DNA from 2 places in the Shewanella sp. SM21 genome. Region 1 is predicted to be linked to the other one. Evidence: riboswitches for the same ligand, from Rfam matches in the RefSeq annotation. Region 1 holds a riboswitch; the other holds the start of a gene.

Region 1 (15,521 bases):
AATGCCCGAGACCGAATATATTGAACTTACAGCGCTGACCCATGCCCTACAAAAAACGGCTAAGGAACTCGCGACGCTTTATGGCAACTTAGAATCGCAGGTAGCAGAAAAAACCTTAGCGCTGACAAGGGCCAACAACGAACTGGCATTCTTATATGATAACCTACTGACATTAAACGCAAATAAACTCGATTACAAGGCTCTCAAGGCAGCGCTGAATCAGTTAAAAGGCTATGAATCACTCGACTACCTAAGACTCATCATTCAATACCCAGAGCAAGAGTTAGAAGTGATTGAGGCCGATGGCGGTTGGCCAGATATGACTCAAGAGAGCACCCGTTTCCCACTGCAATTTGAGCAGGCTAATTTAGGCTATTTAGAGTTAATTGCCGACCAAACACCCAATATCGCCTTGTTTAACAATTTCGCAATTATGTTGACGCGCTCAATCGTGATCCACAATGCCACAGAGCAAAGACAGCAACTGGCGCTAATGGAGGAACGTGGCGTGATTGCCCGGGAGCTGCACGACTCTTTGGGTCAAGTGCTATCTTTCCTAAAAATCCAAATTAGCTTATTACGCAAAAACTTAGATTGCAGTTGCCGCAGCCCGATCGTTGAGGCGCAGTTAACCGAAATCAACGAAGGTGTAAGCACTGCCTACGTGCAGCTCAGGGAGTTACTATCCACCTTTAGGCTCACAATTAAAGAGCCCGATCTAAAAAGTGCTTTAGAGGCTATGCTTGAGCAACTCAGGACAAAGACGAATATAAAGATAACCTTAGACTATAAACTTGCGCCACAATGGCTAGAGGCAAAGCAGCACATCCACATACTGCAGATCACGCGAGAAGCGACGTTAAATGCCATCAAACACGCCGAGGCCAGCCTCATTAACATCCATTGCTATAAGGATGACGAGGGTATGGTCAATATTGATGTTTGTGATAACGGCATAGGTATTGGACATTTAAAAGAACGAGATCAACATTTTGGCATAGGTATAATGCATGAACGAGCCAGTAAGCTTTCAGGTAAAGTCGTGTTCAGCGACAATGATTTAAAGAGATTTAAACCTGCTATGGCAACCACGACTGAGCAAGGATCCAATGCACAAGACGACGCACTCAAACCTAACAGTCCATTAAACCTTGTGCAGCACAGCAAGGAGTCAAGTGGCACTAGAGTGACGCTTATTTTCCCATCTCAACAGGAGCCTTCAAATGGGTAAACCTTATTCAGTACTGGTGGTCGATGACCATCCCCTCTTGCGCAAAGGCATCTGCCAGCTCATCGCTTCAGATCCTGACTTCAGCCTATTTGGCGAAGCCGGTAGTGGTTTAGACGCATTAACCGCAGTGGTCACCGATGAACCCGACATCATATTGCTCGATCTGAATATGAAAGGCATGACAGGCCTAGATACCCTCAACGCCATGCGCCAAGAAGGTGTTACCTCACGCATAGTAATTCTCACCGTTTCCGATGCAAAACAGGATGTTATCCGTTTACTTCGCGCTGGAGCCGACGGCTATTTGCTCAAAGATACTGAGCCAGATTTACTGCTCGAAAAACTCAAAAATGCCATGCTTGGCCACAGGGTGATCAGCGATGAAGTCGAGGAATATCTTTACGAACTTAAAGATGCGACCGATGAACAAGAATGGATTTCGAGCCTGACCCCGAGGGAGTTGCAAATTCTACAGCAACTGGCGGAAGGCTTAAGTAATCGCATGATTTCAGAGCATTTACACATTAGTGAAGGCACAGTTAAAGTGCACGTGAAAAACCTACTGCGTAAAGCCAATGCTAAATCGAGAACCGAAATGGCGGTGCGCTACCTAAATAATTAAAGATACGAAAATAATTAAAGATACAAAAATGAGCTTGGTATCGCGAAAACAATAAAGGCAATCCCATGATTGCCTTTATGTTTTTATCAAATAGAGATTAAATAAATGATTACAAACCTTTCTCAATAAATTGCTGCCAACTCAATAGCGCCTGTTCAAAATCCTCAAGGCCACAATAAGCTTCTGACTCAGCATCATAGAGTGACATAGCCTCTTCCAATTCATATTCTTGCTCAAAGCCTAAGGTATTGGCAAAGACTCGCGCCTGTTCACGCTCTAACTCTAAGGTAAAATCATTACCAACAAGACGCCATGAACCTCGTTTATCGGCTTGAATTTCTTTTATCACACCCAACACTTGCTGAATTTTAGCTAACTCAGTCCCTAATTCTTCCGTAAACCATTGCCCAAGCACTTCATGATCCATGCTAAAGCTAGCCAAAAAAGTGCCAGTTAAACTGTTACGCCGAAATTCGTATTCCATTTTATTGTCTCTTTGATCTAAGCCTACTAATGCTAATTTTAACCTATCCTTGGCTAAGTTGCTTGCATCACTCAGCACATCAAATTTATGTCAATTCACATTTGCCTCATGTCGTTAAGCATAAGTACTGACTTCATTTTCATGACAAAATCAGTTAGTTTGTTTGGATGATTTTGAAAGTTAAATGGAATGCGATATGCACGAAGGGTTTATCTACAGTTTAGTGCTCAGCGGCGCCCAAGCGGGTTCCACCTTGAGCCTAGAACAGATCGAAAAATGGGATCCTCAGGATGGCCTACTCTGGTTACACCTTCGCTATCGTAATAAAAAGGCACGCCACTGGATACTCAATAGCGGTCTGCCTAAGGTCGAAAGTGATGCCCTACTCGCCCAAGACACTCGTCCCCGTGCAGTGATAACAGGTGAAGGCATATTACTCGCATTACGCGGCGTTAACCTCAACCCCAATTCTGCTCCAGAAGACATGGTGGCAGTGCGTATCTATGCCGATAAACAGCGGATCATTTCCACCTGCGATCGCGAGTTACAGTCGGTCAAAGATGTCGCCGAGCTGATCCTTGAGGGAAATGGGCCTACAACTACGGGGGACTTTATCGTCGCAATCTGCGAGCGACTGACCAATCGTAAAGTCGAGTTTATTGATAAATTGGAAGAACAGCTCTCTGATTTAGAAGAGCTAGTCGTCTCAGGCAATGTGAAAGACTTACGTACCGATATCGCCGAACTGCGCCGTCAAACTGTGGCCATTCGCCGCTATTTAGCCCCACAGCGCGAAGCATTCTCGAAAATGATTTCCGAGCAATTCAGCCTATTTAAAGATACTGAGCGACTCAAGCTGAGGGAAACAAACGATAAACTTATCCGCACCATTGAAGATCTCGATGCCCTGCGCGATAGGGCTAATGTGACTCAAGAAGAATTACTCAGTCAGCAGTCGGAGCAACTCAACAAACGCTTATACTTCTTATCCTTAGTGTCAGCAATCTTCTTACCGTTGGGCTTTTTAACAGGCTTACTTGGGGTCAATATTGGCGGGATACCGGGCGCGGACAACACTTGGGCCTTCGCCACCTTCTGCGGCATATTAATCTCACTCGTCGCCCTGCAAATGGCGCTGTTTTATCGATTTAAGTGGTTATAGCCACCTTAAAACAACAAAGCCAATCGATTAGGATTGGCGTTGTTTTCTCTCAGTCCCATAAACTAATTGTTATGGGCTAATGCTTATGCTCTAAGCGGGCGATTATGTCGTTGGCAACTCAAACACATGAGTCATGACTTTATAAAGCTCTGTTCCTTGGTGCACTGACGCCGAAGCAAAGTGCAAAATCGGCACGCAGTCCTGCGGCAAACTAACCGTTTTTAGCTCATCCGCCGTACCGTATAAATCCATTCGCAGCAAATTCACTAAGGGCTGCCCCGCAGCTAATGGCTCACCCACAGGTGCGAGGTATTCCACTAACCCAGCACTTGGCGCGTGATATTTTTTATAGTCTTTTAGATAACAACCAAAACGCGTCATTTTAGCGGGTGCAACGGTTTCAGCGATCACGCCTCGGTGGCTTAAATATGCCAAAATCCCTTGTGCATCAACCCGTGCATCCTCAAGGCAGACGCGCTCTTGGCTCGCCAATTCCAAGGTTAACGCTGACACTGCAACTCCTAAATCACGCCCTTGAGATTTTGCAAAATCACTCAATTGCCACCAAGGACAAAACGCAGCCTCATCCATGGCGCCACCAAAGGCATTGGGGATAATGAGCGTATAAGGGATCGACAAAAACTGCGCAGCAGCTAAGTCATATTCAGGGCAATACAAGTGCTTACAAGACTTAGGACCGGTGTGCAGATCGAGCACTATATCCGCGCCATGGGCCATAATCTGCAGGTTAACCGCAAGTCTATGACCCGTTGTGATGCCCCATTCATGCCGCAATTTTTGCTGACAGGCTTCAACCAAAGTACTGCGATAGGCTTGGAGCAGCTCGCTATCACTCAGCTTGGTATGTTCCCCATACCAAGTCGGTAAATCGATAGCATGATTCAAATACTCACGATTCCAATTCGCGCCCGTAATAGGATCAAATCGGCCAAGGGTAAACTCACCACTTTTTTGGTTGATCCCGAGTGGATTGGCCAATGGCACTAAGGTGATTTCGCCGCGGATGTCACAGTGTTCAAGCTGCTTCATCAACTGATAAATCACCGCATTCCCTTGTACTTCAGCACCGTGGACATTGGCTTGAATATACACTTTGGGGCCAGTCGCCTTATCGTCACTCGGCTTGAAATGGTAGATAGGCAAAGTGAGTGCTTGCCCTGCGGCAAGCTCCCCGATTTGCAGAGACGATGTTGTCGGCAACATACTAAACGCCTTCGAACAGATTTTGATGCAGCGATTTAACCACTTGTGCCGCTTCCGCTTCGGCCACTAACACACACAGATTATGTGGGCTGGCACCTTGGCAAATCATCCGCACATTGTGTGGCTCTAACACTTCAAATACACGGCGACAGATACCCGGTGTCGTCGCAATACGATTACCGATAATCGCCACTAAGGCCAATCCATCTTCAACTCGCACACGACAATGCTGTGATAATTCTTGCAGCAATGCCTCACTCAACAGACCTTGTCCACTTGAATCTGAACCGGTTTTATCGAGGGTTAGAGACACATTCACTTCTGATGTGGTAATCAAATCCACACTGATCTTATGTCGCGCTAATGTCGCAAAGGTTTCCGCTAAAAAGCCCTGCGCATGCAACATTTGCAAGCTGTGAAGATTTAATAGGGTTTGATCGCGGCGCAAAGCCACAGCGCGGAATACGGGCGCATCTTCCACTTGATGACGGATCCAAGTTCCGCCCTTTTCAGGCTCTTTACTTGAACCCACAAACACTTGAATTTGCTGACGAACGGCAGGAAGAATAGTCGCTGGATGCAATACCTTGGCACCAAAGGTCGCCATCTCGGCAGCCTCATTGAAACTGATCTCGGCAATCGGAAAGGCATTGGGCGCCAAACGAGGATCCGTTGTATAAATCCCCGCGACATCGGTCCAAATCTCTACCGCTGAGGCGCGTAACGCTTCAGCTAACAGTGCAGCAGAATAATCACTACCGCCGCGACCTAACGTGGTCGTTTGACCCGATTCATCGGCACCGATAAAGCCTTGTGTCACAATCACTTGCTCCGCTAACAGTGGCTGTAGATAATCACGAGCTAAAGTCGCAATCTTTTCAACCTGAGGTTCAGCGCGGCCAAAGTGGCTGTCAGTACGTAATACTCGGCGCACATCGAAGGCACTTGAGTTGACACCTTTCTCGCGGATCACCGCCGAAAACAACGCCGAAGAACATTGCTCACCGAGGGACAACAACTCATCCATAGTCGCTTTGCTGCGTTGTGATGCGAGCGCTTCACTCAATACCGACATGCGACTCAATAATTTATCTAATGCGGCGGCCACATCGTTAGGACGACCGAGCTTATCTAAAATCGCATATTGAATTTGGGCAATTTGTTTTAATCGCTGTAATCGGCCATCGTCGTTGATCGATTCTTGGGTCAATTCCACTAACAGATTAGTCACGCCGCTCGAAGCGCTGACCACGACTAAACGACAATGAGGATTAGCTAACACTATGTCTGCACAGCGATTCATAGCGTTATAGTCGGCAACTGAGGTGCCACCAAATTTTGCGACAACGAGGGACATTAGCGCACCTCCGTGAAACACGTAGGGCAACAAATAAATGCAGATTGAATAAGATATTGATTAACTAACATGATCACACTCCGAACTGACTTCGTTCGAAGAGCCTGGTGCTCAATGATAACGCACCCCAAAAGAAGGGAAACAGCAATCGTCACCAGAAGCTCTCCACCAATTACAGGTGACAATCGTCAGGATTCAGCCTGAGCGACCGACATAAACATGCAGCAACCATATCTATGCCTCGGCGTTAATCTCCCTCATCAGTCATCGCTGGAGTTTGTGCTCCTCTGACCGACTACCTAGTTAACGCTCCTCTTCTGTTCCTTTCCTAGGAAAGGGACGAAAAAAGTAGCAATAAACCCCTAATGAAGTCAATGCTAATTTCATAACAAATGAACAATTTAAATAAAATCTTTTGAAAACAACTAAATGTTCAAATCGGGTAGCTCGTATACCAGCTGCACATAATCTCTAAATTTGCCTAAACACACTTCATCATGTCCATCCAAGGTGCAAGGCACTAAGCTCACATCCCCTTGTTCGACAACATAAATCGCATATTGATTAAATTTCTTACCCAATTGCAATGCCATCGTTCTATCGATAAACACGGCCCAACTTTTTTCCATGTGGGATAAATCCGGTGCAGCGCCCACTAAAGCACGATAAGGGCTACCGAGTAATTCAATTTCACGAAGAAGTTGGCGATCGAGTAAACGGTTTTGGCTAGGAGAGAGAAGCTTTGAAGCGGGATTATGAGCGGTAATAACAGCAAAGGAAAAATCACAGGATAATGCTTGAGTCAGCAAAAACAACGGCGCTTGGTAACATTGCCACAAATTTTGAGTCGTATTGTCCATTGGTAGTCTAGTCGAAAAATGAACCCAAGCTAGTGTAGCAGAGTGATTGTAAAATCCAAAGAGGCGTGAACTGGCTCACAGGAATAAGAAATACATTAGTTATACTAATCAATAGCTAAAGTAAATATCATGGTAAAAACCCCTGCTCACCTAAAATTTGTTAACATTTCATTTGTTAACAAATGACTAAAACGAGTACAATGTACGTACTGGTGAGTTGAAACAGATTGAGCAAGATGCTTATCGTTCAATACAGTTTGTTACATATATCGCTTAAAGTAACGTGAACTGACCGGGCATCTGTTTAAAATCTGTTCTACATTTGATTTGTCTTTTAAACATTTAAAAAAAACAATAGTTAAGGAACTTATTCTAACTATTGCTTATCGAAGTTGATACTGATTACGTTTTCTCGTATTACACTTAAACGTGCACTTAATCTACATCCAGATATAGATGTCACCGTAAAGATTTTCCTTTTGAGCACAAAGCAGTTCAAGGAAGTATCAACGCTTTTATGAATATAAGAGCCCGAAGTAAGTTGCTCTTATTGGTTAGTATAAACTGATTAAAATTTAGGTAAATAATATGCAAAATCCGCACATTCTGATCGTTGAAGATGAAGCCGTTACCCGTAACACGCTGAGAAGTATTTTCGAGGCAGAAGGGTATGTGGTAACTGAGGCCAATGATGGCGCAGAAATGCATAAGGCTATGCAGGAAAACAAAATTAACTTGGTCGTTATGGACATTAACTTGCCAGGTAAGAATGGTCTATTGTTGGCACGTGAACTACGTGAAATCAACAACATCGGTCTTATCTTCCTGACAGGTCGTGACAACGAAGTCGACAAAATTCTTGGACTTGAAATTGGCGCGGACGATTATATTACCAAGCCGTTCAACCCACGTGAATTAACGATTCGTGCTCGTAACCTTCTGACTCGTGTCAACAGCGCTGGCGCTGAAGTCGAAGAAAAGAGCTCAGTAGAATACTACCGCTTCAATGATTGGAGCTTAGAGATCAACAGCCGTTCATTAGTGAGCCCACAGGGTGAATCTTACAAACTGCCACGTAGCGAGTTCCGCGCTATGCTGCACTTTGTTGAAAACCCAGGCAAAATTTTGACTCGTGCCGATCTACTGATGAAAATGACTGGCCGTGAACTTAAGCCACACGATCGTACTGTAGACGTGACTATCCGTCGTATCCGTAAGCATTTCGAAAGCTTGCCAGATACGCCAGAAATCATCGCGACTATTCACGGTGAAGGCTATCGTTTTTGCGGTAACTTAGAAGGCTAATCGCCCGCTAAGCGACATCCGCATTAATTGGTTTGATAAGAATCTATTCACAAAAAACCAGATCCTAGGATCTGGTTTTTTTATGCCTACTATTTGGCGTTTTTCAACTGCCTATCTAGGAAATCTGCCAGTGAGCGATATAAGTGATTACGCACTTTCTCGCCACGCATCGAATGTTTAGATCCAGGATAATCGATCATCTGGAACAACTTGCCTTCATCCTGCAGTGCTTTATAAACCCGAGTGCTGTTTTCAAACAAAACGTTATCATCAGCCATACCGTGATACATCAACAGACCCGATTGATAGTTTTTCACATAGGGAAACACGCTGCTGGCTTCATAACCCTTTTCATTCCCCTCGGGATGAGCTAAATAACGCTCAGTATAATGGGTGTCATATAAGCGCCAGTCGGTGACAGGAGCCCCCGAAATCGCGGCTTTAAAGTAATCGGGTGCCTTAAATAGACTCATCAAGGCCATGTAACCGCCGTAGCTGTGGCCGTAAATCGCCACATTATCGGCATCGATAAATGGCAGACTGCGCAAATAGTCCACTCCCACTTTTTGATCCTTGACTTCAGCTTCGCCCAAATGACGGTAAATCACTTGCTCGAACTTTGTGCCCCTGTGGGCACTGCCGCGGTTATCCAACTGGAACACCACATAGCCTTGTTGCACCAGATACTGGGTAAAGTAGTCCTGCTCGCTCCAACTGTTGGTCACTAACTGTGCGTGCGGCCCACCGTAAACCCGCACTACGACAGGGTATTTCTTGCTCGCATCGAAGGGAACAGGTTTGAATAAACGGGTTTGTAACACTTGGCCATCTTCGGCTTTCAGTTCACCAAATTCAGGGATTTGCCACAGACCCGCATAGTCATATAAAGGATGGCCTTGCTTGACTTCATTTTGCTCAACCCAAGCCAGTTGCTGGCCCTTGTCACCGTGTAAACTGATCTGCGGTGGCTGAGATAAGCTATTGAAATAATCCAGATACACACTTTGATTGTCGGCAAACACAGGATCGTGCATGCCCGCTTGCTTGCTTACCCGCTCAACCTTGCCACCCGCTAAAGGCACGCGATAAAGTTGTTTCTCGATTGGCGTATCTTTGCGGCCAGTGAAATATACCCAACCAGCGGTTTCATCTATGTATTCCAACGCATCGACAGCCCACTCGCCCTGAGTCAATTGGGTTTTAAGTTTGCCTTTTAAGTCAAAAAGATACAGATGATTAAAGCCGTCACGCTCAGATGCCCAAATAAAAGCCGATTGCTGTTTTAAAAAGTGCAGATCGTTATTGAGGTTCACCCAAGCGTTACTGCGTTCTTTCACTAAGGTTTTTGGCTTAGTCAGCGAGTCTAACGCCACCAGTTTCAAATCTAACTGATGTTGATCGCGGCTCTGCCACTGGAATGATAAATGTTTGCTATCGGGCAACCAATCGACCCGCGGCAGGTAAATATCTTTGCTCTTGTCTTTGCTGTTCTCTTCGCGCAGCTTCACCCAATTGATGGCCTTATCTTTTAGCGTGACCACACCGAGGGCGATATCGACGTTGTTTTTGCCGGCATAGGGATAGCGCTGCTCAGTAAGTTTAATACCATCAGCATAGATTTCGTTACGGGTTACTTGCTCGACACCGGACTCATCAATACGGGTAAAGGCGATGGCCGATTCATCGGGCGCCCACCAATAACCTGTCATGCGATCCATTTCCTCCTGAGCGACAAACTCGGCCATGGCATTTTTAATCGCCCCGCCGCCATCGCTCGTCATAGCTTGGAGTTTTTTGGTCGCCAGCTCTAACACATACAGATTTTGATCCCGCACGAAAGACACAAAATGTCCCTTGGGCGATAGGCGCGCATCTGTGGCAAACCCTTCGCCAATGGGAAGTTGGCTGACACTGTTATCCACTAATGAAAAGTAATACAGATTACCAGCAGCCGGAATTAATAGCGCTTGGCTATCATCGGCCCAGAAGTACTCCATAATGCCTTCACCATAAATACGTTGGCGTTCGCGGCGGGCCTTTTCTTCATCGGATAATTCATTGCTTGCCAACTTATCGGCATTGAGCAATAGGCTAGATTTTCCCGTCTTTACATCCATCTGCCAGAGATCATAAAAGTTTTGATTGTCTTTACGGCCCGCAAGATAAGTGACACGCTGACCATCGGGTGACAATTTCAAACCTCGAGGACTGGTGCCTGCTAAGGCGGGCGAGGCGTTCATTCGCTCAATCGTCAGTGGCAGTTTGCCGCCTTCCATTGCATAAGCTGGGGTAATTGAAAACATAGCTGTCGAAATCATGGCCATTTGGCTCGCTATCAGTAGGGGAACGGCGCGCACCTTAAGTGAGCACGCAGGGAACCAAGTTAACCTATTTTTAATCATTATTATTCCTTGGAAACATAATCGCCTAAGATGTCAGCGATTAAAAACAAGCCGACATTGTGCCAGAGGCAAACCCTAAATAGAAATAGCATGCAATATGCCGATACAAATTAGGCCCTTGCGCCAAGCTCAATCCAAATAATCCCAAAAAGCCTTAATATTCGCTAAAAGCATCAGCAACATCGCTGAAATTGTCGACTAACTGAGTTATCATTCGCGGCAAATAACGAAATTGACCTCATTGTTGAACCTCTAAAGGACATAACATGCAGACTCTGGCCCAGCACCTGACCTCACAGGCAGTGAACGACTCCCTCTCCCACCTAATTTTAACCTTAGCCGACACCTCAAAAGCCATTAGCCATGCCGTTCGCCACGGTGCACTTGCGGGCGTGTTAGGCGCGACTGAGCAAGAAAACGTCCAAGGTGAAACCCAGAAAAAACTGGATATCATCACCAACGACATGCTCAAAGATGCTTTAAAAGCTGATGGTACAGTGCGCGGTTTAGCGTCGGAAGAAGAAGATCATGTGGTTGAAGTCAGCCAAAATGGCCAATATCTGGTGTGTTTCGATCCACTTGATGGCTCATCTAATATTGATATCAACTCGTTAGTCGGCACGATTTTCTCTATCCTGCCCGCCTCTGCTGGCGAGTTGACTGAAACCAGCTTTTTACAATCTGGCCGTGCGCAATTAGCCGCAGGTTATGTACTTTATGGTCCATCGACCATGCTGGCATTAACCACAGGCCAAGGCGTGCAACTGTTTACTTTGCACCCAGAAACCAATGAGTTTTTACTGACTAACGCCGCCATGAGCATTAGCGCAGACACCGCCGAATTTGCCATTAATATGTCGAACCAGCGTTTTTGGGAAGCGCCAATGCAAACCTATATTGCCGATTTACTGCTCGGTAAAATTGGCCCACGCGAAAAATCATTCAACATGCGCTGGATTGCGGCCATGGTCGGCGATGTACACCGCGTGCTATCACGTGGCGGTATTTTCACCTACCCAACCGACAATAAAGATCCTAAAAAACCGTACAAACTGCGCTTGATGTACGAAGCCAATCCAATGGCTTTCTTAGTCGAACAAGCTGGCGGTAAGGCTTCTACCGGTTATGAAACCATTTTGGATATTCAACCAACACAAATTCACCAACGTGTTGCCGTCATCCTAGGCAGCAGCAACGAAGTCGACGCTTGCCTGAGCTACCACGGTATTGATTACAGCGAAGAACCAAGTCTGGACTAAGCAGAATCGCTTAGATTCTGATTTTTAGGATAAAAGCCACTGACCACAGTGGCTTTTTTGTCGCAGAATGCGACATTTGGGTTTTATACGGCTTTACCGCCGGAGTAATTGCGGCCTTACGGCCGAGAAGTTTAACGTCATGGGGCTTCACCCTCAATCAATTGTGATGATTTGTTTGGTGTCTCGCGAACAAAGTTATCGCTGTGAATCGCGATTAATAATTACGGCCTAACGGCCGAGGTGAATCAAAGTCGTGGTTCTTCAACCCACACCCGACCAAGGAGGACTGCTCGTCCTATCCTCCTTGGATTCTCCAAGACGCCCCTAGCGAAGTTACATGCATTGAATACTGGCTTCGTGCTTATTCGAAAATCGCTAACGCTTCCGATGGGGCGTCCCTTCCCCCCGAAAGCTACGCAGACGTCCTGTCTGGGTCACGCGATTTTCTTCAACGCCCTTCAGCAACTTCGCAGGGGAAGGTGAACTTCTGTAACTTCTGTGTTGGCTGTAACTCCCCAAAGATTTGTACTTTCCCATCTTTGAGCTACGTTAACGTTTAGCGATTTTTGTCTTTATCTTTCAATGGCAAAGTGGGTATTATGAGGCTGATTATTATCAAGTTATGAATGGATGCTGTTGATAAATGATTCTAAAAACTAAAACACTTCAAAATTCCCAAACACCACAAACGATTGCGGGTCAAAAACAAGAACAGGATGTTGCCTTCTATTTACGCCGCGCCTTCAAAGATCATCCAGAAGTGTTGGTCATCAATGATTTTCGATTCACCTTTAATGACGAAACCGCGCAAGTTGATCATTTAATCATTTACCCCTATGGCTTTGTTTTAATTGAATCTAAAAGCATAAAAGGCCATGTGGATGTGAACCAACAGGGTGAATGGACGCGTAGTCACGGAAGTAAATGGTTTGGTATGCCATCTCCTATCAAGCAAGTTGAACTACAACAAGCACTGCTTAAAGAAATGCTAAAACAGCATAGAAGTGAAATTCTAGGAAAATTACTTGGTATAAGACAACAAAGTTTTGGTATGCGTTGCTGGAACCATGTGTGCGCGGTCTCAAGTGATGCGGTAATCAACAGAGATACTATGCCAACGACCATTTCTGAGTTGTTAGTTAAAACAGAGTTTTTAGTCGATAAACTTGAAAAAATCATGAATCTTAAAAGTAAGTTCATGCGCATTATAAATGTAAGCGACACCCGCCCCGACTTTAATCAACAAGAACTCAATTCCATTACCAATTTCTTAATCGATCGACATATAGAACCACATAAATCAACCAATGAAATAACGCTCCCGCAGACACAACAAGTCAGAGAGCCTATCGCACACTTTGAAGTTAACAAAGCAGTTGAAGCTCAAACCCAAGCAATAACGCAATCTACTACACACAGCATTCTTAGCTGTAAACATTGCGGAGAATCAACAAACTACACCCCAATGTACGGTAAGTTTGGTTACTACATCAAATGCAACCAATGCACTAAAAACACGCCAATGAAACAAGCCTGCCCACAGTGCCAAAGCAAAAATATCAAAATACAAAAACGCAGCCAGAGCTATACCCTCACCTGCCAAGATTGTAGTCATAGCTCACAAGTGATTTAAAACTTGGCGAAAATTTGTTCTAAGTTACATTTTAAAAATAAAGGTTAGAACCATGAAAAATAGAATAAACAAAAACTCATACCTGTCCCATCTTTCATGATGGTTGAACTATAAGGGATAATAATGAAAATTGTAGAATTACAAGAAAAAGAGTGGCTTTATTATTGCACAAAAGATGAGGACCATTTTTTTGATCGTAAAGCTTATGGTTTAAAAGGGGATAAAACTCAGAAAATAGCAGTTGCATTTGCTAATGCTGACGGAGGTGAAATATTAATCGGAATTGCAGATGATAAAGATGAATCTAATCCTGAAAAAAGATGGCAAGGTAGGGGGAAAACTGAAGAATATAACTCAGTGATACAAGCCTTAAGTGAGCTAATTCCATCAGTTGATTTTAGATTTGATTTTTTAACGCGAGCTAATGCATCTCGAGATTATGTACTTAGAGTGAAAATTAATAAAGGATTACAAGTACATGAAACAGCGGCTAAGAAAATTTTTATTAGACAAGGAGCACAGTCCCTCCCAGTTACAGCGCCTATTAAAATTTTGGAGTTAACTCATGCAAAGGGAATAGTTTCCGAAGAAGACTCGCTTGTTGATTCGGCATTAGTTGATGAGCTAGACTCTAGTGAAGAACTAAATAAATTTTTATCTGAGTTACCGATTAGCGCACCAGATCCAGTCAATTTCCTTTTAAAAGAACGGTTGATTAATTCAGATTGGACTCCAAGTGTTGCTTCTATTCTTTTATTTTCAGAAAATCCGTCTGCTACTTTACCGAAACAATGTGCAATCAGAATAGTTCGTTATGATACCGATGGAGAGGACATAGATCGAGATGCTTTAACCGAAGATAATATTGCGATAGAAGCACCACTATATCAACAAATAAAGATGGCATACTCAAAAATAGAAGAATATCTCTCTAAGAACAAAGTATGGAAAATAGAAGGATTAGTGGAAACAAAATACCCCAAAGAGACAATATGGGAAATTTTAGTAAATACAGTAATCCATAGAGATTATTCAATATCAGACAATGTATTGATTAGCATATTTAATAATAGAGTTGAGTTTAAAAGCCCAGGTCGTTTCGCCGGCTTCGTAACACCTGAAAATATACTTGACAATAGATTCTCTAGAAATTCCAAGATAGTCAGAATATTATCTAAATATAAAAACTCACCCAACAAAGATCTTGGCGAAGGAATTAACACTGCTTTTCAGCGTATGCGTTCTATGGGGCTTCGAGCCCCAGAAATAACCGAGGATGGTAATTATGTCAAAATAATTTTGAGACATAGCTCCAATGAAGAACCTGAAATATTAATTATGAAGTTTATAGAGAAAAATGGTGAAATCAACAATAGGCAGGCTCGTGATTTAATCGGACTAGAAAGCTCTGAAAAGGTTACATACCAATTTTCTAAGTTGCGCGATAAAGGTTTAATACAACGAAAAGAGGGGGCTACTGGTTCAAGAAGTTGCTGGATTACTGCATAAAACAGTACAAAGATGGGCCATGCATAACTCTTTTGGGATTAACGGCCAACACCGAGATCACAGAACTTCACCTCCCCTCGGAGTTGCCGCAGGGCATTTGCGTTCGTTGCGTGAGCGAGGCATGGTCGTGAAAGATGGGACAGGCACGAGTCTCTGGGGATTAACAGTTAACATCGAGGCTACAGAAGTTCACCCTCCCCTGCGAAGTTGCCGCGGGGCGTTGGAATAAATTGCGTGAGTCCGGTCAGGGATGACCGGCTAGCTTTCGTAGGTACAGGGACGTTGCCTTCGGAAGCGATAGCAATTTATCCATAAGACCAAGGCTAGTAACCAATGCATGTAACTTCGCTAGGGGCGGCAAGGGAGATCCAAGAGGGAATTGCTGTTGATCCCCTCTTGGTCGGGTGTGGGTTGAAGACCCACGACTTTGACTTACCTCGGCCGTAAGGCCGCAAAAATTAAACTAAACCACT
Region 2 (15,521 bases), on a different contig from region 1:
GACGCCTACAAAAACTTCCGCGGACAAGAGCCAACCACAGAAGGCTTACTTAAACGCCGCGGTCTAGATCAAGCACGCTAAGCTAAGAGTTGATAGCCTTAATGCGATAAGCTAGAGATAAAAACAAACTCAGCCTTAACCAAAAAAATCAGCCAGCATAATGCTGGCTGATTTATTTTGACTTATTTGTCGTGAACGTTTGCAGTGAAAGGTTTCAATTAACGTCTAGCTAATTGTGCCTTTAGATTTGATTTTAAGTACGATAATACTAATTACAAATGCCACACTACAAGCCACTAAACCCGCGACAACAGACTCGGTAAATCCAAGTGCCACATAACCCACTAAGCTAATAAACGCCGCAATGAGTGCATAAGGTAGCTGAGTCACCACATGGTCGATGTGGTGGCAACTGGCGCCCGTAGACGACAAGATAGTCGTGTCGGAAATTGGTGAACAGTGATCGCCAAATACAGCCCCCGCCAGCACAGAGGCAAGCATAGGTAGCATCATGCCAGTGTGACTTCCCATCGCCATATCAGCAGCAATCGGCAACATGATCCCGAACGTACCCCAGCTAGTACCAGTTGAGAACGCGGTAATACCTGCTAGCACAAACATTAAGGCGGGTAAAAATGCGAACGGAATATTTCCTGTTGCTAAACTAGCCATAAACTTACCGGTTTCGAGTTGACCAATCACACCTGCGATTGTCCAAGCAAATAACAGGATGTAAATCGCCGGCAGCATAGAGCGAGCGCCCTGCACTATACCTTTGACTATCATCAATTTCTCAACGCCTTGCACTAAATTCAATATCAGCGAAACCGCTAGACCAATTAATGCACCAAAGAAAAGTGATGAACTGACATCGGTTTTCTCAAAAGCAGAAATAATATTAAATTCAATCCCTTCCGCCGCGAGTACTTGAGCGCCACTGTTAATCATAAAATAGAGGGTTGCAAATACCAACACGGTAATCGGCAGAAATAGACCTAAAATCTTACCGGTTTCGGCTTCAGGTAAATCCGCGTTCGCCCCAGGCGGTAATCCTTTAGACTCATCGTATAAATTACCACGTTGGGCATTGAGCTCATGCTCACGCATTGGCCCAACATCTAATCCCATAAAGACAACAAAAAGTAATAATAACAAGGAGAAGATTGCGTAAAAGTTCATCGGGATCATTTGAATAAAAATACTCAAATGACCCGTATCAGCAAAACCATGGGCAGTTAATATCCCGCCAATGAGTGCGATAATATAAGCACCCCAGCTCGAAACTGGAGAAATAACGCACACAGGCGCCGCAGTAGAATCTAATAAATAAGCTAACTTAGCGCGGGAAACATAATAACGATCGGTAACAGGTCGAGCGACCGAACCAACAACTAAACTATTGAAATAATCATCAATAAAAACTACGCAACCTAAAAACATGGTCAATAGTTTAGCATCACGTTTATTACGTATATGTAAACGAGCCCAATCGGCAAAAGCCCGCGCGCTGCCACTTACGGTAATTAACGCTGTGATCATTCCCAGTACAATTAAGAAACCGAGAATATATAAGTTCCACGAATTTAGACCTTTATCAGTCCAAAAAAGCCCTTTAACGCCATTAAATACAAACTCACCCGTTGCTAAAGGTGAAAATTGATTGAGCAATAAAGCACCAATTAAAATACCTAACCCCAAAGAAAGCAGTACACGGCGAGTCAAGATCGCCAACACGATAGCCACCGCAGGCGGCAACAAGGAAAGTGCCGAATCGGCATAATTCATAACAGTCATTGATTATTATCTTCGTTAAATACGAATGGAGGGCGACTGAACTGGTGGGAAAAGGCAATAGATACCCAAGGTCACCTGTCCTATCAGTAGCGCTCCATAGTAACTATTCCCAATATCCATATCGGAAAATACTATGGCAGTGCTGCACCTATTAGGTACAACCCCAGCAGTTGATCGTGATAAATCGAACCACTTCGGCACCAAATCCTTTCGCAATCGATCAACGGAATCACCCTACTGATCACTACTAATATTTGGCGCGCCTCTACTTCTAAGAACGCCCTTGCACGGGCGTGAGGCACATAAAAACATAAGCGGCTTAGCAGATGCTACCGCAAAGCCACTTAATGTGACCTAGATCACAGATAAAATCAACTGAGACTTGTAATCAGCTCAGGAACCGCCTCAAACAGATCAGCAACGAGTCCATAATCGGCAACTTGAAAAATCGGCGCTTCAGGATCTTTGTTGATTGCAACGATGACTTTAGCGTCTTTCATGCCGGCTAAATGTTGAATCGCGCCAGAAATACCGACGGCAATATACAAGTTTGGCGCAACGATTTTACCGGTTTGACCCACTTGTAAATCGTTAGGCACAAAACCTGCGTCAACTGCAGCGCGTGATGCGCCAACTGCTGCGCCGAGCTTATCAGCAAGTTGCTCCAACATGCCGAAGTTTTCACCACTGCCCATGCCTCGGCCGCCAGATACGATAATGCCAGCATTGCCTAACTCTGGACGGGCAGAAACTGTCAGCGATTGAGAAACAAACTGAGTTCTCGCTTCAAACACTTTATCAAGTGTCGTCACAGCCGCACTGTTACCTTCTGGCGCAGCGTCAAACGCACTGGCGCGCACTGTTATCACTTTAATGGCATCATGGCTTTGCACTGTCGCTAAGGCGTTACCCGCATACACAGGGCGCACAAAGGTATCGGCATTGACGACGGTAATAACTTCTGAGATTTGCGCGACATCTAATAATGCTGCAACGCGCGGAAGCGTGTCCTTACCTAAACTTGAAGCCGAGGCCAGAATGTGACCATAGTTTGACGCTAAGTCCACCAGCAATTTGGCAAAATTTTCCGCTAAATGCGCTTCATACACGCTGGCATCGGCAACGAGTACTTGGCTAACGCCTTGTAGTGCCTGTGCGGCTTGGACAACCGCGCCACATTGATGACCCGCAACTAAGACATGTACTTCATCGCCTATGGCACGGGCGGCGGTAACAATTTTTGCCGTATCGAGTTTCAGTGCAGCATTATCATGTTCAGCTAATACTAAAATGGCCATTTAGATCACCTTCGCTTCATTTTTTAACTTTTCAACTAGCTCAGCTACCGACGCTACCATAATGCCCGCTTTACGTTCAGCTGGCGGAGTGACCTTCACAATCGTTTGGTGACTCTTTAACGTCACGCCTAAGTCTGCCACAGTAAATACTTCTAATGGCTTACGCTTAGCTTTCATTATGTTAGGCAATGAAGCGTAACGGGGTTCGTTCAAACGTAAATCGGCGGTCACAACAGCAGGTAAAGGCAGTTTAAGAGTTTGCATGCCGCCGTCAATTTCACGGGTGACTTGTAATGTATTCGCTTCTAATTTGATTTCTGAAGCAAAGGTCGCCTGTGGCATATCCATTAACGCGGCAAACATTTGGCCAGTTTGGTTATTATCACCATCGATGGATTGCTTACCAAAAATCACCAGCTCTGCTTGTTCTTTGTCTTGTACCGCTTTGAGCAATTTGGCGATAGACACTGGCACGAGCTCTTCTTCAGTATCGATATGAATTGCACGATCTGCGCCTAATGCAAGCGCGGTACGCAGTTGTTCTTGCACGGCTTTATTACCAATACTGACAACAACCACTTCAGTAGCGCTACCCGCTTCTTTTAAACGAACCGCTTCTTCTACTGCGATTTCACAAAAAGGGTTCAACGCCATTTTTAGGTTTGCAGTGTCAACACTTGTATTGTCAGCTTTGACCCTGACCTTCACATTGGCATCAACAACGCGCTTAACGGGCACCAATACTTTCATAGGGTTTCCTTCCTACACTTTCATGTACATGGACAAAACATTGGTTAATACCAATGCAGGATAGAGCAACTTTACGTCCTGTTAACGTTAACGTCAACCAAAGTCAAACGCCTGTTTGTATTTTTTAATCCGCTGCAACGGCCACTTTTTTGGACACTTATTTGAGGGAATAAGAAAAGTTCAAAAAATAAATAATATTTAATTTCCTTAAAACGCATAATTTTATTTGATTCGAGCTATATTAGTTTCTATCATTTAGGTGTTGTTCACCATTATCCTGTATTAAAAATAGAGTGGGACGAAAATAGATATGAGCGAATTTTTAGAGATATTAACTCACGGCCGTCGTTTTAAAGCTGCAGTAAAAGAACTTAGCGTTGAAGAGTTACGTGATTTAGCCGACAAATTAGATAAAATTTTAGTAGAACGCGAGTCTATGGCTGAGGAAGAAGAACAAGCCATGGCAGCTCGTAATGCTAAGATTGAAGAAATCCGTCAACAAATGGAAGCCGTTGGTTTATCAATTGATGACTTAGGTGGCGTAGCTGTTAAAGCTGCTGCGAAGAAACGCGCTCCTCGTCCAGCCAAATACCAAATTGAAGTTGACGGTGAAATGGTTCAATGGACTGGCCAAGGCCGTATGCCTACCGTATTTAAGAACGAGATCAACAAAGGTCGTTCTATGGAAGATTTCTTAATCTAATCCAACCAAGTGTGATGGCGCTAATTTGCCAACACAAGTTTGCATAAAAGCTCGCATTAATTGCGAGCTTTTTTATATCCATCAATCGTTTCAAACTTAAACGACAGCCGTTAATTCCGCACCTCACTCCCGCTCAAATTACGTTACAATTCAGCCTTAGTATTTACATCTGCTTTCAGTTACTCTTTGTTCACCCTCACTCGATTGAATAAAATAATGCAGATAAACAATAAGATAATGATAAGCTGCAGCATAATCGCTAGCTTAGTATCACAAACAACATTTGCCCAGCTCAATACTGGAACAACATCCAGTAAACTCACTGCATTTACCCATGCTGAATTAATTATTGCCCCGGGAAAACGTTTAAGCGATGCCACTTTATTAATTGAAAATAATCGAATTAAAGCCATTATTGAGCACAACGACATTCCCGCTGGCGCATTTAGAATCGATTTGAGTGGTTATACAATTTATCCCGGATTTATCGATCCTTTTACTGATTATGGGATTGAGTTCGAATATCCCAAACTTAAGCTCACTCGCCCCGTCTATGATATAAAGCGTATAGGTGGTAATGCGGAAAATGGTGCAATTCATTCTGAAAAAGAATGGTTTAATTACGTTTACCCCAATAAAGAACGCGCAAAAGAGTGGATTAATAATGGTTTCACCAGTGTGCAAAGTAGCAAACTCGACGGTATCTTCCGTGGGACGGGTGTCAGCCTTTCATTAGCAGACAAAACGGCTAATGAAGTGATTTATCGCGCCCGCAGTCAACCTTTTATGGCATTCGATAAAGGTTCGTCTGAACAAGATTATCCCTCATCATTAATGGGCAGCATTGCACTTATTAGGCAAACCTTTGCCGATGCAAATTGGTATAACCAAAATAAAAACAAACCTGCCAATGGCGCAATAAACAATCAAGTCGAATTTAATATTGCCTTTGAGCGTTTAGATAATTTAGCCGATAAGCAAATTATCTTTGAAACCAAAAATCTCAACGACCAATTACGTGCAGCCCATTTACTCAAAGAACATAAACTGCCAGCCAACCTACTTGGTAATGGTCAAGAATACTCACGCATCAATGAGTTAAAGGCGCTGAACTATCCGTTGATCTTGCCTTTAAACTATCCGCAGGCACCCGATGTCGGCACAGATGACGCTGATCGTGAAGTATCACTGGCGGATTTAAGACAGTGGGAACGTGCACCAACCAACCCTGCAGCGGTAGCTAACGCGGGTATCCCCTTTGCGTTAACGCAGTTTGGGATTAAGACAGATGCCTTCTGGCCGCGCCTACGCCAAGCCATTGCCCAAGGTTTAAGTGAAGAAAAAGCTCTCGCGGCACTCACCACCCAAGCCGCAGAGATGACAGGCACCGCCGACTTTACCGGTAAACTCGCGCCCGGTTATATGGCTGACTTTGTTATCACTAAAGGCAATATCTTTAAAGATGGCCAGATCTACAGTGTTTGGTTGCAAGGTCAGGAGCAAAGTCTGCGCTCACTTCCCCAAGCACGATTACTGGGAGATTACCAATTAAGCCTCAATAACCTCACGCTAGATTTATCGCTACATGATGAAAGTAAAAGTGATAAACCCAACATCCAAGGCAATTTAAGCAGTGGCGAACAAAGTATCTCACTCACTCAACTTAAGTTAGATGATAACGGAAGATTGAGCTTTACTGCCAATTTGAGCGCCGCAGGCATTAACGGCCTTAGCCGCTTTACGCTGTGGATGGCCGATGACGGCATTCAAGGTCGTATGGTCGATGCAAAAAGTCGCACTACAAATGTTGCCGGTGTCGCTATGACTCAAACTGCAAAGCTCAAAAATGCAGACCAAGCAAACAATCAAGCTCCCAAGAATGAAGCCAACACGAGCCTAGTGAGTCACCTCACCTTCCCTAACGTCGCTTACGGACTGAGAGAAGCCCCTAATGTTGAGAAGCTACACATCAAGAATGCCACCCTGTGGACATCGGATAAGCAAGGCATTCTCGAACATGCTGATCTCTTGATGGCCAATGGCCGCATCGAAAAAATTGGCCAACAATTAAGTACACCATCAGGTTATCAAGTCCTCGATGCAACAGGTAAACACCTCACCGCCGGCATAGTCGATGAACACTCGCATATCGCCATTAATGGCGGTACTAACGAAGGAACAGACGCAGTTACCTCTGAAGTACGCATTGGCGATATTATTAATCCCGACGATATTTCAATCTATCGCGCCTTAGCGGGCGGCGTCACCAGCGCGCAATTACTCCACGGTAGCGCCAACCCTATCGGTGGCCAATCACAACTGATCAAAATGAAATGGGGCGAGTCGGCCGAACAACTCAAATTTACTAACGCGCCCGCCAGTATCAAATTTGCTTTAGGTGAAAACGTCAAACAGAGTAACTGGGGTGAGAAATTTGTTCAGCGCTTCCCCCAGACTCGCATGGGAGTAAAAGCGTTATTTGAAGAAACCTTCGACGCTGCTATCGCCTATGAAAAGGCGTTAAAAACCTATGATAATCTGCGCTCCAGCGATAAAAAGAAAACCGTCGCTCCGCGCCCAAGTTACCGTCTGCAGGCGGTCGCCGAAGTATTAAATCAGCAGCGTGATGTGCACATTCATTCCTATGTGCAGTCAGAAATCCTGATGTTTATCCGCTTAGCCGAGGCTTATCACTTTAAAGTACAAACCTTTACCCATGTGCTCGAAGGTTACAAAGTGGCGAGTGAACTGGCTGCCCATGGTGCTGGCGCATCGACCTTTGCCGATTGGTGGGCCTATAAGTTTGAGGTGTATGATGCGATTCCGCAAAACGCGTGCCTGATGCAAAACAAGGGGGTGACCACCAGCATTAACTCAGACGATTATGAAATGCAGCGTAGACTCAACCAAGAAGCGGCTAAGTCTATGATGTATTGCAATATGTCGAAGGAAGACGCTTGGAATATGGTCACGATCAATCCAGCCAAACAATTAAGAGTCGATGAGTTTGTGGGTTCACTCATCCCAGGAAAAATGGCCGATATCGTACTCTGGAACGCAGAGCCTCTGTCTATTTACGCCAAAGTGACGCAGGCATGGGTTGAAGGAAAACGCTATTTTGACCGCGACCAAGACCAAGTTGCCCAACAAGCTGTGGTGAACGAGCGCGCCGCACTTATCCAAAAAATTCTCAGCAGTGATAACCAAACTAAAGCGGGTGAAAAAGTCACGCCACTCAACGAGCCACAGTGGCACTGCGATACCCACTATCAGGCATGGGGCCACGCTCATGAGGGAGCCAAATAATGCAACATTTATCTAAAACCGTTTTGTTTGTGGCGCTACTCGGCGCAATTTGCACCACGCTGGCCCCAGCTATGGCAAGCGATATTGTGCCTACACCTAAACAAAGCCGCAGCGTACTGATTAAAAACGCCACTGTGCACACAGTCAGTCAAGGCGTGCTCAGCAACACAGACGTCTTAATTGAAAATGGAAAAATCACGGCCGTTGGGCCCCAACTCACCAGCCAAACCAACAGTGCAACCGCAGAAACCAGTGACACTCAAATCATCGATGCTAGCGGTAAACACTTGTATCCGGGCTTAATCGCCCTAGACACCAGTTTAGGCTTAGTCGAAATTGAAATGAGCCGCCCAACGGTCGATAACGCCGAGGTGGGCTACATCAACCCACAGATCAGCACGGCCACAGCTTACAATCCGGATTCGGAGCTCATCCCGACCATACGTTACAACGGCATTACCCACGCACAAATCGTTCCGAGCGGTGATGGGTTAGCTGGACAATCGGTACTGGTGGATCTCGATGCATGGACGATTGAAGATGCGCTGACACCAAGTACTGGACAGTTCCATGTCTACTGGCCGCAAATCAAACGCATGCCAGAAGATGAAAAAGAGAAAGCCAAGGCCATCGAGAAAAATCAGCAGGCAATCGACAAGCTCAATATCGCCTTTGAAGATGGCTATCGCTATTTCTTAAGTGATAAGGTCAACGGTAAAGACAAAAACCAGGATGAAGATCCCCAGTCCGCGACCAACAACCTACGCTGGCAGGCCATGCTGCCGCTATACCAAGGCAAAGCGACACTGTTTGCCCATGCCGACAGTGTTGGCCAAATTGAGCAAGTGATCGCCTTGACGAAAAAATATCAATTCAAACTGGTAATTGTCGGCGGATACGATGCATGGCGTTTGGACTCAAGCCTAAGGGAAGTTAAGGCTGGGGTCATTTACCCTCATACCTTGAGTCTGCCTAAACGTAAAGATGAGCCAGTCGATTTACCCTTTAAGATCCCATCTTTACTCGCCAATGCAGGTATTCCCTTCGCCCTTGGGTTCTCATCGGACTGGAATAGCCGTAACCTCCCCTACGCCGCAGGTTACAGCGCCGCCTATGGTTTAACGCCTGAACAAGCACTTAAGTCCATCACCTTAGATGCCGCAAAACTGTTAGGTGTGGAAGATTTAGGTGCGATAGCGGTGGGATACCAAGGCAGTGTCGTGCTGTCCGAGGGGGACATTCTCGACCCTATGACCAATAAAATTGAGGCTATCTGGATTGAAGGGCGGCAGATAGATCTGAATAATCGCCATCAGCAGCTTTATCAAAAGTACCTTAAGCGGTAGAATTTACTCAGATAATAATATCGCATCGGCGCAGCCTACCAAGGCTGCGCAGTTTTCTCCTCAACCTCAGGTCAAACCATGAAAATTATCCTCTCAAGTGCATTAGTGCTCCTGCTCAGTGCCTGTGCAAGCGACTACAGTTTTAACAGTAATTTGGACAGTGAGGCGATTAATGACTATTTCAAGGCATCCGATGTCATCCTTTATGAAGGCGATACCTTGCCTAAAGGTCATTATGAATTAAAAGGATTGGTCGAAGGTGAGTCCTGTCAGGCCGATGTCAACGGTGCGCCCGCGTCACTTGCCGATGCCAGAACCGAAGCCCGTCGCAATGCCGCAGATAAAGGGGCTAACGGCATTATCATCAAGCAATGTGTCATATTTGAAGAAGCAGCCCAAGGTTGTATCAGCCGCGCATTATGCGTTGGTCAAGCAGTAAAAACGGCTACAACAGAGTAAGCCTCACGCATATTAAGCATACTGTTCGCGGCGTGATCCTATAGTGTTCTAAGAATGCCCCTATCAACCGCTTAATAGCTAACGCTTCGTGACCAACGCTGCATTATTAGCGCACAAAGATGGGCCTTAATGATGAGCTTAGAATGATGAACTTAGGCGGTTGTTATACTTACCCTTTAGGTAATTTTTTGCATGACATTTACCAACCAAATTATCGCAGTGGCAACATGCCGCACGCCCTATAAACAAAAATTTGGCATTCCAAGACAACCCGGACTTGTTGAAGCGCGCGGCTATGTCGAGCTCGAGCCCCATGTGAATCATATCGATGCGGTGCGTGGCATAGAGCAATATTCACATCTCTGGTTACTGTTTTGCTTCCATGAGAATCTTGCCCAAGGTTGGAAAACCACAGTGCGCCCGCCGCGTTTAGGCGGCAATGAAAAACTCGGCGTGTTCGCCACTCGCTCCACTTTTCGCCCCAATGGCATAGGTCAATCTGTGGTGAAATTGCACGGTGTAGTGCAGCGCAAGGGCAAAGTGTGCCTCGAAATTTCCGGTATGGATCTGCTCGATGGCACGCCGATTATCGATATTAAGCCATACATTCCTTTCTCAGATTCTATTACCGATGCTGTGGGTGGCATTGCCCAAGACGCGCCTAAACTGATTTCAGTGGTGTATTCTGACCATGCCAAGACACAGATTGAGCGTTACGCCGAGCAGGAAACCTACACAGATTTAGCCGTACTTATCCGCGGTGTGCTGGGGCAAGATCCTCGCCCCGCCTACAAAAAAGCCAAGGACGATCCTAAGTTATACCAAGTCGCCCTCTATGATTTAGATGTGTTCTGGCAAATGGCAGTCGATGACAATGACCAAGAATACATCTTGGTACTAGAACTCAAACCGGGGAAATGTGGCTAAATGTCTGCGCCAACGCCTACATCAAAACCTGATTATCAAAGCCAGCATAAAAAGCGGCTCTCTTGGATGCCCTGGCTGTATTTTTCCTTAAAAGAGAAACATTTAATCTGGGCTAAACCTTGGCAAGACGATATTCAAGCAAAACTTTGTGCCCTCGAAACGGTAACTATCGGCGAGCAATGCTTTATCGCCCCCGAAGCTCAGTTATTTGCCGAACCCAATCGTGATATCCGCATGGGTAATCGCTGCATGATCGCCGCCGACTGTTTCTTACATGGGCCTATCACACTAGGGGACGAAGTGGCGATTAATCATGGCTGCTCCTTCGATGGCGGTAGAGTGGGTATTCAAATTGGTAGCCAGACCCGCATCGCCAATAATGTCACCCTTTACGCCTTCAACCATGGCATGGCGCCAGATACGCCCATCTATCAACAAGCTGCTAACTCCAAAGGCATTGTTATTGGCCAAGATGTGTGGATTGGCGCTCAGGCAGGCATAGTCGATGGTGTGACCATTGGCGATCACGCCGTGGTCGGCATGGGCAGCATAGTGACGAAAGATGTACCCGACTGGGCGATAGTGGCTGGCAACCCCGCCAAAGTGATTGGCGATAGACGAGATAAGTAAGCAATAAGGATTATCTTGATACTAGCAGTGACGAAGTCACTCTCTAACAGCGCAGCGCTCTTCCTTGCGTTATCCGTTATCCGTTATCCGTTATCCGTTATCCGTTACCCGTTATCCGTTATCCGTTATCCGTTATCCGTTATCCGTTATCCGTTATCCGTTATCCGTTATCCGTTATCCGTTATCCGTTATCCGTTATCCAGCATCAAAAAATGCTATTTATCTCCCAGCTAGTTGAATTTAACCTAAATCCCTAGGTGACATCACCAAAGCAGGTGATAAAATGGCGACCATTCAACTCAAATTTGGACATCGGTAATGCGCGTCAGCAAGTACCTGCTATCAACACAGAAAGAAACTCCTGCCAACGCAGAAGTCATTAGTCATCAATTAATGTTACGTGCGGGCATGATCCGTCGTAATGCGTCGGGCCTTTACAGCTACCTCCCCACGGGCTTACGCGTATTGCGTAAAGTCGAAGCCATTGTTCGTGAAGAAATGAACAAAGCCGGTGCAATTGAAATTCTAATGCCTATGGTGCAACCGGCAGACTTGTGGGTAGAAACGGGTCGTTGGGAAAAGTTTGGTCCCGAGCTGTTACGCTTTAAAGATCGTCACAATCGCGACTTCGTACTGGGGCCAACCCATGAAGAAGTGATCACCGATCTCATTCGTAAAGAAGTCAGTTCATACAAGCAATTACCGCTGAATCTTTACCAAATTCAAACCAAATTCCGTGACGAAGTTCGTCCACGTTTTGGCATGATGCGCTCACGCGAATTCTTGATGAAAGACGCCTACTCTTTCCACCTTGACGTCGATACCATGAATGAAACCTATGAGGCTATGTACACAGCCTATAGCAACATTCTATCGCGCATGGGCTTAGCTTTCCGCCCAGTTTTAGCTGATACGGGTTCAATCGGTGGCAGCATGTCACACGAGTTCCATGTTCTAGCACAAAGCGGTGAAGATTTAATTGCTTACTCAACGGGCAGCGATTACGCGGCTAACATTGAGAAAGCCGAATCACCTATGCCAACTGAACCCCGCGGCGCAGCCACTGAAGCATTGCGTTTAGTCGATACCCCAAATGCGAAGACCATTGCGGAATTAGTTGAGCAGTTTGGTTTGGATATCACTAAAACGGTCAAAACCTTGATCGTAGTCGGTGCAACCGAAGCCGCTCCGCTAGTGGCGTTAATCGTTCGTGGCGACCATGAACTCAACGAAGTCAAAGCCGACAAGTTAGATTTAGTCGCATCACCATTGGAAATGGCGCCAGAAGCCCTAATCCGTGACGCCATTGGCGCAGGTCCTGGTTCACTTGGCCCTATCGGTCTTAAAATCCCTATCGTTATCGATCACAGCGTTAGCGTCATGAGCGATTTTGCCGCCGGTGCTAACGTTGATGATAAACATTATTTTGGTATCAACTGGGAACGCGATCTGCCGACAGCGCAAGTTGCCGACATCCGTAACGTAGTCGAAGGCGAGCCAACACCTGATGGTTCAGGCACTTATGCTATGGCACGCGGTATCGAAGTGGGCCATATTTTCCAACTGGGCACTAACTACTCTAAATCGATGAACGCGACTGTACTTGACGAAAATGGCAAGTCACAGGTGCTACTGATGGGTTGTTACGGTGTCGGCGTGAGCCGTATTGTGGCAGCAGCCATCGAACAAAACTTCGATGACCGTGGCATCATTTGGCCAGAAGCGATTGCGCCATTTAGCGTGGGTATTCTGCCAATGAACATGCACAAGTCGCACCGCGTCACCGATATCGCCGAGCAGTTATACAAAGACTTAAACGAAGCGGGTATCGAAGTGTTATTGGATGATCGTAAAGAGCGTCCAGGTGTGATGTTCGCCGATATGGAACTGATTGGTATCCCACACACTGTGGTGATTGGCGATCGCAATATCGATGCTGGCGTATTTGAATACAAAAACCGCCGCACAGGTGAAAAACAAGATATTCCATTCGATCAACTGCTCGACTTCCTGAAAAACGCAGTTAAAGGCTAAGCCTTAACGCGAAATGTAGACAAGCTGAAGATCAAAAACGAAACGCACTTGAGCCCAGCTTAAGTGCGTTTTTTATTGGACTTTTTATTGACCTTCATCGTTCACATTGGCTCGCAACATGACTTTTTATATGCGGCTGTTTACCGCTGTATTTTGGGCAAGGTATTTTGCGCTAACTGGTACTGACTCGGAGCGACGCCCATCAACTGCCTAAACATATAACCAAAGGCTGAACCCGAGGCATAACCTAAGGATAACGCTGTAGTGAGCACAGATTCACCTCGGCTGAGCATTTGAATCGCCACCTGCAATCTAAGCCTTTGCAACCATTGGCTATAACTCAGCCCTGTTTGCTGTTTAAATAATCTCGCTAACGTGCGGGCCGAGGCACCGACCTCCCGCTGCCAATCCACCAAAGTACGTTGCTCACTTGGATCGGCAAGCAAAGCCTCGGTAATGCGCAGTAATTTTTTATCCCTAGGATAAGGTAAATCCAAGGCGACCTTAGGGGCGAGTACCATAAAGTCACGGATCACCAGCAAGAGCCGCATGACGCTATCCTTAAAATCGGGATCAATTAGCCCAGCCTCACTCTTCACTAAGGCATTAGCCTCTTGCAGTAATAACTGCAAAACAGGCTTCACACTCAAACAAGTACAGTCGGGTGGAAACCCGCCTATCCGGGTTTCATCCAAATACAGACTACTCAATTGCACCTGACCTAGCGCGATAACCTCATGATCGACAAAGGGAGGCACCCACACCGCTTGCTCAGGCGGCACAATGTAACGCCCAGCAGGCGTGATCACACTCAACACACCTTGACTGGCATAAATGACCTGTCCCCAAGAATGACTATGGCGCTGCACATGTTCAAACGGCTTGAGTGTTCGCTTAAGCAACATGATGGAGGCACTTAGCCCTGCGGCGGCTAAACGTGAAGGTGCGACCTGCGTGTGCTGAGTAATATGCTGCTGGGATAAATGCGTGTCAGTGACTTGATTCAAGGTGTTATCGCCCAAGGTGATTTTTATATCGAAGCTTCTTTTCAAATTATCGAGCCTCTTGCGTATAGAAGCGCCTCTTTCTTTAGAAGCACCTTTATGTAAAGAAGTGTCTTTATATCTAGACATTAAGTCAATCTATCGAGCTAAAGCCAAAGCTGCAAACGCTAACATGTCATATCAGACTGAATAAATTGGAGATGACATGAGTATCCACATGGATAAAAATCGCGTAACGCCCGTTACTTTACAAAAAATGAAAGGTAAAACCCCCATAGTTGCCCTCACCGCCTATGAAAAGCCGATGGCAGAAATTATCGATCCCCATGTGGATATGATTATCGTCGGCGACTCCGTCGGCATGGTGGTTTATGGGCAAGACTCTACACTCGGGGTAACCTTAGAAATGATGATTAATCATGGTCTTGCTGTCACTCGCGGCGCAGCACATGCCTGCGTCATTATCGATATGCCCTTTGGGAGTTATCAAGAATCGCCTCAGCAAGCCTTCAGACATGCCAGCCAAGTATTAATACGCACAGGCGCGCAAGCAGTAAAACTCGAGGGTGGCGCAGAGATGCTCGACACCACTCGTTTTTTAACCCAGCGAGGGATCCCTGTGATGCCACACATAGGATTAATGCCGCAACACGTGAATCAATTGGGTGGATTTAAAACCCAAGCAAGGGATGCTGCCGCCATCGAAGCCCTCGTTAGTTTAGCGAAAGACTTTGAGCAAGCAGGCGCTTTTAGCATACTGATTGAAGGCACATCCGAGCTCGCGGCGCGCACAGTGACGGCAGGAGTCTCAATCCCAGTCATAGGCATTGGCGCCTCACCCGCCTGCGATGGTCAAGTGCTCGTGACTGAGGATATCTTAGGCTTATTTTCTGACTACACGCCTAAATTTGCTAAACGCTATATCGACTTAGGACCATTGATCACTAAGGCCTGCGCCCAATATGCCCAAGAAGTGAGAACGGGTGAGTTTCCAACATCGGAGCATTGCTTTGGCCTCAGCAAAACGACTAAGGTTACTGCGGATTAATTGTCTAAAATTAAATGATCCAGCAATCGAATAAACGATAAATCGAAATTTACAACTAATTGAGTCTACCGACTTGCTTTTTATAGGGGGGCGTTGCTTTAATAAAACTATTAAAACAATAAATTGAGTCTGAAGATTGCCTACATCAACTGCATTAGTCTTAGGCGGTGGCGGCGCTAGGGCGGCCTACCAAGTCGGCGTGTTAAAAGCACTGGTCCAGCT

The links. A riboswitch is a leader RNA that binds a small molecule or an ion and turns the genes downstream of it on or off. The one in region 1 is predicted to bind lysine.
Region 2: it holds a riboswitch for lysine, as region 1 does, so the genes downstream of both, L5L94_RS12990 (Na+/H+ antiporter NhaC family protein) here and lysC (lysine-sensitive aspartokinase 3) in region 1, are expected to answer to the same signal.

What each region holds. Positions count from the first base shown of each region.
Region 1 covers NZ_JAKKRL010000009.1:39,768-55,288, forward strand. The annotation lists gene narQ (nitrate/nitrite two-component system sensor histidine kinase NarQ) at 1-1,231, shown strand, start outside; gene L5L94_RS13420 (response regulator) at 1,224-1,853, shown strand; gene L5L94_RS13425 (YacL family protein) at 1,963-2,337, opposite strand; gene L5L94_RS13430 (zinc transporter ZntB) at 2,534-3,499, shown strand; gene L5L94_RS13435 (succinylglutamate desuccinylase/aspartoacylase family protein) at 3,602-4,723, opposite strand; gene lysC (lysine-sensitive aspartokinase 3) at 4,725-6,080, opposite strand; lysine riboswitch at 6,231-6,405, opposite strand; gene L5L94_RS13445 (DUF3293 domain-containing protein) at 6,506-6,940, opposite strand; gene arcA (two-component system response regulator ArcA) at 7,529-8,245, shown strand; gene L5L94_RS13455 (S9 family peptidase) at 8,335-10,647, opposite strand; gene L5L94_RS13460 (class 1 fructose-bisphosphatase) at 10,914-11,906, shown strand; gene L5L94_RS13465 (nuclease-related domain-containing protein) at 12,550-13,539, shown strand; gene L5L94_RS13470 (RNA-binding domain-containing protein) at 13,663-15,048, shown strand; gene L5L94_RS13475 (hypothetical protein) at 15,068-15,277, shown strand; gene L5L94_RS13480 (DUF7010 family protein) at 15,520-15,521, opposite strand, start outside.
Region 2 covers NZ_JAKKRL010000008.1:240,322-255,842, forward strand. The annotation lists gene L5L94_RS12985 (M3 family metallopeptidase) at 1-81, shown strand, start outside; gene L5L94_RS12990 (Na+/H+ antiporter NhaC family protein) at 226-1,794, opposite strand; lysine riboswitch at 1,874-2,070, opposite strand; gene L5L94_RS12995 (electron transfer flavoprotein subunit alpha/FixB family protein) at 2,166-3,092, opposite strand; gene L5L94_RS13000 (electron transfer flavoprotein subunit beta/FixA family protein) at 3,093-3,842, opposite strand; gene L5L94_RS13005 (H-NS family nucleoid-associated regulatory protein) at 4,153-4,545, shown strand; gene L5L94_RS13010 (amidohydrolase family protein) at 4,762-7,851, shown strand; gene L5L94_RS13015 (amidohydrolase family protein) at 7,851-9,197, shown strand; gene rcsF (Rcs stress response system protein RcsF) at 9,276-9,656, shown strand; gene tsaA (tRNA (N6-threonylcarbamoyladenosine(37)-N6)-methyltransferase TrmO) at 9,849-10,583, shown strand; gene L5L94_RS13030 (acyltransferase) at 10,584-11,213, shown strand; gene L5L94_RS13035 (hypothetical protein) at 11,229-11,447, shown strand; gene L5L94_RS13040 (proline--tRNA ligase) at 11,532-13,247, shown strand; gene L5L94_RS13045 (helix-turn-helix transcriptional regulator) at 13,388-14,269, opposite strand; gene panB (3-methyl-2-oxobutanoate hydroxymethyltransferase) at 14,457-15,299, shown strand; gene L5L94_RS13055 (patatin-like phospholipase family protein) at 15,436-15,521, shown strand, end outside.